Regions from separate parts of the Caballeronia sp. LZ019 genome, predicted to be linked through region 2. Evidence: predicted binding sites of a transcription regulator. Region 2 holds the regulator's gene; the other holds the start of a gene.

Region 1 (4,313 bases), 260 kb from region 2:
GCGCCCACCGCGCCTTGCACGTCTTCGCAGATGAAGCCGGTCACGCCATGATCGATCACTTCCGGCACCGACCCGCGATTGAAAGCGATCACCGGCGTGCCGCAAGCCATCGATTCGATCATCACGAGGCCGAACGGCTCGTTCCAGTCGATCGGGAACAGCAGCGCCTTTGCGCCCGACAGAAACTCCGGTTTCTGCGCCTCGTTGATCTCGCCGATGAACTCGACGTGCGCCTGCGACAGCAGCGGCTCGATGGTCGACTTGAAATAGTCCTGGTCGACCTTGTCCACCTTCGCCGCGATCTTCAGCGGCAGGCCGCTTTGCGCCGCGATCTTGATGGCGAGGTCGGCGCGCTTTTCGGGGCAAATGCGGCCCAGGAACGCGAGATATTCCGGCTTCTTGTGCGGCTGCGGGGTGAGCAGGTCGTCCGGCAGACCGTGGTAAACCGTGTTCAGCCAGTTGGCCTGCGGCAGCGGGCCACGCTGATTATCCGAGATGGAAATGACGTTCGCGTTCGTGAACGTGTTGAAGATCGGCTGAAGTTCGGGCAGATCGAGGCGGCCGTGCAGCGTCGTGACGAACGGCGTATCCATCTGCGAGAACAGCGGGAACGGCATGTAGTCGAGGTGGAAGTGCAGCACGTCGAACTCATGCGCGCGGCGGCGGACCGTTTCCAGCAGCAGCATATGCGGCGCGAGCGGATCGCGGATGGTCGGATCGAGTCGCAGCGCACGCGGCCAGGCCGCTTCGAGGGTCGCACGGGTTTGCGAATCGCCGCTTGCAAACAAGGTTACATCGTGGCCGAGGTTGACGAGCGCATCCGTCAGATAGGACACCACGCGCTCAGTGCCGCCGTAGAACTTCGGGGGGACTGCTTCGTGCAACGGTGCAATTTGTGCGATTCGCATATCGTGGTTCTCCAGTGTGGTCCGCGGCTGGCGGTTCGACGCCTCGGCGGTCCTTGCAAGGCAGCGGCGGAGTGGCGTTTCCGGCGTGACTCCGGCCCTGTGCAAAGCATTCGTATGAACATGCGATGAAGCCGGTCGAACGATGGACGCATGCCTTTCGGACGGGCGGCGCGGCTGCGGCAAGTTCGCCGCTCAGACCACCCGAAATCGGTTCCGGCTCTCGACCGGGTTATCCCTTACGTTCATTATCGGGATCGAGAGCGGCATTTCACGTCATTTTTCAATCGCTTAACGTTGTTACAGCGCGAAACAACGGCTGTTACGAAGTGAGAAATTGCACCGGCCCGAAGCGGTCGGGATGCAGACGACACGCAAGGAGCGCGGCGAGGCGTTCCATAGCACGTTCTGTTCCCGGATAACGCCCTCAAGTTCGCTTAGTTTTCCGCCGATAAACCCTCTGCCGACCAGCAAGCATCACGCTTCTGTACGAATTTTTCCTACACGATCGCGAGCGATATTCCGTCAGCCGGTCGGTATGTATGTCCGATATGCGAGTGAGCCGCGCCGGGCGACAATCGGCCGACACATTATTGCGGGGCCGGATGCGCCGTTTTTTTGACGCATTCGAGCAAACGTTTCCCGCCGGCCTGACCAGCCACGAATCGACTCGGGGAAGAGGATGACGGCCACCAATACGGGCGTGCTCGCGGAGATCCGCGAGGTGAATCTGTCGTACTTGCTGCTCGCGCAGCGGCTGCTGCAGGAAGATCGCGTCGCGGCGATGTTTCGCCTCGGCTTGTCGGAGCGCGTCGCCGAAGTCCTGTCGGCGCTGACGCCGGCGCAGGCGCTGAAGGTAGCGTCGTGGAGCCATCTGCTGTGCCGCTTCCGGTTCGACGATCACGTGGTGCTCTCTTCGCTCGCGGACAAGGGAAAGGCGGCGGCCGTTTCTCAACCCGCCGACGCTCCCGTCGCGCACATCGCCTGAACGCACCGCCGCGCCGACAGCAAGACGGCGCGCGCACCGCCGCGCCATCGCGCCGCACGCCTCGCGGCGCCCCCGCCTCAAAGTTTTCTTCCCTCATGCCGTAAACATCCTTAACCGCGCACTCACGCCGGTCATCCGCATCAGAACCCGAGGACTTGCCCGTGCTGATCTTTGTTGGAACGCTCGTGACCTTGCTGTCCGTTTTCGGCGGTTACGCGCTCGAAGGCGGCCACCTCGGCGCGCTCGTGCAGCCGGTCGAAATCCTGATGATCGCGGGCGCCGGCGTCGGCGCGTTCATCCTCGGCAACGGAATGAAGACGATCAAGGCGACGCTGCTCGTCATTCCTACGCTGTTCAAGGGCTCCAAGTACAACAAGGACGTGTACATGGAGCTGATGGGCCTGCTGTACGTGCTGCTCGCCAAGGCGCGCAAGGAAGGCACGCTCACGCTCGAAGCCGACATCGACGATCCCGGCAAGAGCCCCATCTTCAGCCAGTACCCGAAGATTCTCGCGGACCATCACATCGTCGAATTCATGACGGACTATCTGCGCCTGATGGTCGGCGGCAACATGAATGCGTTCGAAATCGAGAGCCTGATGGACGAGGAGATCGAAACGCATCACGTCGAAGGCGAAGCACCCGCGCAGGCGCTCTCGAAAGTGGGCGATGCGATGCCCGCGTTCGGCATCGTCGCGGCCGTGATGGGCGTCGTGCACACGATGGCGTCCGCCGATCAGCCGCCCGCGATTCTCGGCGAGATGATCGCGCAGGCGCTCGTCGGCACGTTCCTCGGCATCCTGCTGTCGTACGGCTTCATCGCGCCGCTCGCGAACATCGCGGAGCAGCGCGTCGCCGAGCAGACGAAGATGTTCCAGTGCATCAAGGTGACGATCCTCGCGAGCCTCAACGGCTACGCGCCCGCGATCGCAGTCGAGTTCGGCCGCAAGGTGCTGTTCTCGACGGAGCGCCCGTCGTTCTCCGAACTCGAAGAACACGTGCGCCGCGTGAAGGCGAAGTGACGACATCATGAGCAGCGAAAAGGATCGCCCGATCTTCATCAAGCGTGTCGTCGGCCGTGGCGCGAAGGGGCATCACGGCGGCGCGTGGAAGCTCGCCTATGCCGACTTCATGACCGCGATGATGGCGTTTTTCCTGCTGATGTGGCTGCTGTCGTCCACGTCGCCGGTGCAGCGTCGAGGAATCGCCGAGTACTTCAACATGCCGCTGAAGGCGGCGATGGTCGGCGGCAAGACTGTCGGCATGGACAACAGCATCATCGAGGGCGGCGGGCGCGATCTGTCCAGCCAGGAGGCGGGCACCATGCGCACGACCGACAGCCGCACGCCGCGCGCCGAACCGGACGACGAAGCGCTCAGGCAGGCGACGACCGAGCTCGAGCGGCGCGAACAGGTGCGCCTGCACGATCTGCAGGTGAAGCTGATGGCGGCGATCGAAGCGAACCCGACGCTGCAGCAGTTCAAGCAGCAGATACGCATCGAATCGACGCAGCAGGGCTTGCGCATCGAAATCGTCGATACCCAGAAGCGCCCGATGTTCGCACTCTCCAGCGATACGGTGCAGCCCTACATGCGCGACATCCTGCGCGAAATCGGCCGCACGCTGAACGACGTGCCGAACCGCATCGTCGTGCAGGGACATACCGACGCCGTGAAGTACGCGGGCGGCGAAAAGGGCTACAGCAACTGGGAATTGTCGGCGGATCGCGCGAACGCGTCGCGGCGCGAGCTGATCGCGGGCGGCATGGACGAAGCCAAAGTGCTGCGCGTGCTCGGCCTCGCATCGACGCAGAACCTCAACAGGCAGAATCCGCTCGATCCCGAAAACCGGCGCATCAGCGTGATCGTGCTCAATCACCGGTCCGAAGCCGCGATGCTGCGCGACGACGGCGCGCCCGGCGCGGTATTCGACAACGCCCCGGCGAAACCGGGCGCCGCGCCGCTTGTCGGCAAGCTCGCGAATTAAGCGCTATCGCGTCAAAAAAACGCTCAAGACTCCACACGTTTTGGCCGTCATCAGGGCAAGACCGCGAGACACACACATGATCAAGAACATTCTGGCAATCGACGATTCCGCCGCCATGCGGCAAATCCTCTCCGCCACGCTGACGACAGCGGGCTACGAGGTGACCGTGGCGTCGGACGGCAACGAAGGACTCGAATGGGCGCTCGCCGAGCGCTTCGATCTCGTGCTCACGGACCACCACATGCCGAAGAAGAGCGGGCTCGATCTGATCGTCGAATTGCGGGCGAATCCCGCTTACACGGCGACGCCGATCCTCGTGCTCACGACGGAAGACGGCGAGCCGTTCAAGGACGCGGCGCGGGCCGCGGGCGCGACGGGCTGGATCGAGAAGCCGCTCGATCCGGACCTGCTGACCGAAGTGGTCGCGGCGATCT
Region 2 (4,313 bases):
TGCTTTCCGCATTGTCCGCGCGTGCCGCGGCCGAACTCCACGAGGTCCGCTTTGGATAAGCTCGTGCTCGACCAGGCTGAAGGCCTGAGACGGTTGCTGACGCGTGCAGGCTCGCGCGTGGTGGCGGTCGCGGGCGGACCGGCGGGCATCGGCTGCACGTCGGCGGTGGTGAATCTCGGTGCGGCGCTCGCCGTGCATGGCAAGGATGTGCTCGTCATCGACGAGCGGCAGAACGGAACATCGGTGAGCCGCATGGCCGGGCTTTCCGGATCGCAGGCGATGAGCGCGGTGATGTCCGGCCGCCACGCGCTGCAGGACGTGGTCACGCGCTCGCCGCTCGGCTTTTCGCTGATCGCCGCGCCTCGCGAGGAACGCGTGAGCCACGATGCCGCGCAGTGCCGCGCGCTGCTCGACGGATCGGCGGACATCGTGCTGATCGATACGCAACTGGATCGGCATGGCGCGTTGTCGTCGCTCGCGGCGCAGGCGCATGACTTTCTGATCGTCACGCGTGCGGCTGCGCCGGCGATCACCGAGGCGTATGCGTGCATGAAGCGTCTGCACTACGCGCATGCGATCGGCCAGTTCCGTGTGCTGATCAATCATGTGCAGAACCCGGCCGATGCAGCGGTCGCGTTCGAGAACCTGTCGGGCGTCGCGAGCCGGTATCTGGCTGTGTCGCTCATGCATGCGGGATATGTGTCCGAGGATGCGCGCATTACTCGGGCGAGGGAGCTGTCGCGTTCGGTGGTGGAGGCGTTTCCGGCTACGGCTGCGGCGCGCGACTATCGCCAGATTGCGGCGGAGCTTCTTCACTGGCCGATGCGTCCCGCGCTTCTTGCGGGCGATGCGGAAATTCAAAACGAAGTGCAGTTTTTGGTTGGCGAGTCTGACAAGGGCGGGCGGGAAGTGGCGCGAAGGGCGCCGATGTTTCCCGGCCATGCATTGAGCAGCACGGCGTCGATGTGATCAAGACAAAGGTGACCCAGATGTACAACGCCCAAGGCAAACTCTCGCAGTCCGACGTGTTGACGCGCTACGCGCCGCTCGTTCGCCGGCTGGGACTGCAGCTCGTCGCCAAGATGCCGGCGAGCGTGGATCTCGACGATCTGATCCAGGCCGGCATGATCGGCCTGATGGATGCGGCGAGCCGTTACAAGGAAGATCAGGGTGCGCAGTTCGAGACGTATGCGAGCCAGCGCATCCGCGGCGCGATGCTCGACGAGTTGCGCGCGAACGACTGGTTGCCGCGCAGCATGCGCAAGACATCGCGCGAGGTGGAATCGGCGGTGCACAAGGTCGAGCAGAGTCTCGGACGTTCGGCGAGCGAGGTGGAGATCGCCGAGCACATGAAGCTGCCGCTCGACGAATATCAGTCGATGCTGCAGGACTTGCACGGCAGCCAGTTGATCTATTACGAAGACTTCGATCGTTCGGCGGATGACGAGCCGTTTCTCGACCGGTATTGCGTGGATCGGTCGGACCCGCTGTCGGCGCTGCTCGATGAGAGCTTGCGCGGGGCGCTGATCGAGGCGATCGATCGGTTGCCGGAGCGGGAGAAGCTCTTGATGAGTCTGTATTACGAGCGCGGGTTGAATCTGCGCGAGATCGGCGCGGTGATGGAAGTCAGCGAGTCGCGCGTTTGCCAGCTGCATAGCCAGGCGGTGGCGAGGCTGCGGGCGAAGTTGCGGGAGCAGGAGTGGACGGGGGTGGAGGCTTGAGGGGGTAGATCCCGCAGCGGCCATCAGCTTCTGCAACGCCTAAGAGATTGAACGTCTGAAGAGCCGCGCGCCTTCAGATTGTCGTGAAGCTAAGCGGATTCGATGCATCGGTTGCCGGTCCGCTTCTTCCGGTCTCCGAAGTGGCATAACCCAGACCTCCAGTCGCCACCGGTTCGCAAATTCGTTTGACGAAGCGGTCTTGGTTCACGCGTTCGGGATGAAGGCGCTGCGTCATAAGGCGGCTTCTTGCAAACGCTCAGGAGCCCAGACATGTTCGATCAATGCGACTACCAATTCGCGCCGGGTCCGCTGTTCCTCCTTCGTGAAAGTGTCGAAGGCCCTGAATGGCAGTTGATGTTCTGCAGCAAACTGCTGGAACTTCGGTTGGTGCTGGTAAGCGCTCGCGTCCAAGCTTGCCGCGTAGAAGTTCTGCTTGGCGTAGTGCGGGCGCTTGTCGGCGAATGACTTGTCTTGCAGACTACGGTTCACGTCGGCAGGCAGCAAAAGGAGGGAAGCCACGTAGTTCCGCCACTCTTGGAACTCCTGCTCGTCTGCGAAGTGCTCGGCCACAGCCTCATAGTCGTCGGCCCAAATGTGCTCGATGTCGAACGGATTCTTGACATCCCGCCTGACTAGTTTGTCGAAGGACTCGGTGCGGCCCGCGCCGGCCTCGGTCGCGGCCGTCAGGCGCGCCAACAGGTGAGCGATATAGCGACGGCTGAATTGATTAAGTCCTAAACCATCAATGCCCGTTCGGCCTCTGGCGACGCTGCCCTCAAACGTTACGTCGTCTTCTTCCAGCTTTTTAGTCAGCGCCTCTACCAACTCCGACAAAGGTTTGCGACGAATATCGCGGCATAGCAGCCACATGGCATACGACACACTTGAGTATCCGACGCGGATGTAGTTCACCACACGGCGCATCAGCCAGATGTCAAGGTAGGTGGCCGTCACGGCTAGCTTCCGACGCACGGTGTCGTCGTCGTCCGTTTCGATGAGCGGCGCCAGCAGCACCGTGCCCTGCCACGTGAAATCGTTGTGAGCGTTGTAGTAGATGGGCTCCAGACCGGGCGTGTAGTGTCGGCTGGCGGCGAGAACGCGCCGGTAGGCTCTAGCGAAGAACGGGAAGCTCTGGGCCATCAGATGCTGATTGGCTTGTGCCTTGCCCAGGCCGAGTTGCACGCTGTGATCGCGCACCCAGCGGTGAAAGACTGATCCGATGAGTTCCCAGTCCTTGTCCACGGCGCCTGCCTTGCGTTCGCGCGTGGAGTCGGCGTATTGCGCGCGTAGCCAAGCCTTGATGCAATTGGCGTCGCGCTCGGGCTCGTGGCTACCGCCCCACGAGATTAGCTCTAGAACCTCGTGCTTCCAGGTCTGGTTAGCGTGCATGCGGGCTTGCGGGTCTTCGATCGGGGCCAGCAAGTAGGCCTTGAGCATGTCCACCGGGCTGAGCGGTTTGCCGCGATCATTCATGGTTTCGAAGATCGCGTACGCGTAGTTGTCGTTGTCAGTGGCGATCTCGATCAAGCCCACCCGCGTGAGGAGCCAGTAGATGAAGTGTGGCAGCGCGTCGCCAAGATCGACCAGCAGGTCGTTGGCCTCGATGTCGCTGTAACGGGCGTACATCGTTTGAATGGACTCATCTTTGCCATCAGGGCTGTAGTCGTAACCCTGGAACAGCGCCTGGATAACTGGAAGGCGCTCGGGGATGTCGAGGTTGAACTTGGGCTCGCCCAAGTTGTCGCTGAAGATCAGGGGCGCCATGGTCTTCGACACCGGCAACTCCCGTGCTTCCGCCGCGCGGTATAGGCAGATGAGCAGCAGCGTAAGCGAAGTCACCCGCTGCTGGCCATCGATCAGATAATTTTTGCCGTTGCGCTTGCTGACGATGATGGAGCCGAGAAAGTATTCACCGTAGCTGCTCACTGCCGGAGTCTCGTCCCCTGCCTGGTACTGAGAGAAGAACTTGGCTTGTAGGTCTGATAGCAGTTCGTCGATATTCTCCTTTTCCCACTTGTACTCGCGCTGATACTCGTCGATGGAGAAGGACTGACTTTGCAGCAATTGCTGCACGCTACGGTAATGCGGTGTGATGGCGCTCATGGCGTGTCCCTCACGCGTCTTGGTTTTGGGTTTCAGCTTGTCGCCGGCCACTTCGACTTGGTCGGCAGTCGGTAGCAGCAGGGTTCTGCCGGTTACCAGCTCTTGCATCATGCCCTGCTCGAAGGCGCGCATTTTGGCGGGTCGTTCTTCTAGGGCGGGAAGGTCGACCTGCATGTCGGACAGGACCTTGCTTCGCGTCAATCAACGGCGGAATGAGGTGGGCATTGATTTTGTCGCCGATATCGGTCTTGCCCTTCAGCGCGATCATGTCCTTGAACCTGGCCCCGTTTGAGATATGCATCGGCGGCGCGAGATTGTCGCTACCGGCGTATTTGTCCCTGATGCACTTGATGAACAGCATGGACAGGGAGTAGTCCTTGTAACTGGCTGGCATCCATGCCGCCACGCAGTTCATCGCAAGAGGCCCAGACGAAGGAGTAGAGGTCTGATTTCTTGATGGCCATGAAGCGGTCAGGCTCGTGTGGTGAG

What was found. Region 2 encodes FliA, which starts transcription of late flagellar genes. Its sites were predicted from a motif close to CTAAAGTTTNNNNNNNNNNNGCCGNTA; they were not measured.
Region 1: motA (flagellar motor stator protein MotA) is a predicted target of FliA. The motif match lies at 1,971-1,997, and genes of this name have one in related genera.

The regions. Positions count from the first base shown of each region.
Region 1 covers NZ_JARTVZ010000005.1:1,387,608-1,391,920, forward strand. The annotation lists gene P9255_RS19950 (glycosyltransferase family 4 protein) at 1-908, opposite strand, end outside; gene flhD (flagellar transcriptional regulator FlhD) at 1,588-1,893, shown strand; gene motA (flagellar motor stator protein MotA) at 2,055-2,915, shown strand; gene motB (flagellar motor protein MotB) at 2,923-3,879, shown strand; gene P9255_RS19970 (response regulator) at 3,956-4,313, shown strand, end outside.
Region 2 covers NZ_JARTVZ010000005.1:1,123,595-1,127,907, reverse strand. The annotation lists gene flhF (flagellar biosynthesis protein FlhF) at 1-59, shown strand, start outside; gene P9255_RS18720 (MinD/ParA family protein) at 52-969, shown strand; gene P9255_RS18715 (RNA polymerase sigma factor FliA) at 990-1,721, shown strand; gene P9255_RS18710 (DUF262 domain-containing protein) at 1,953-3,998, opposite strand.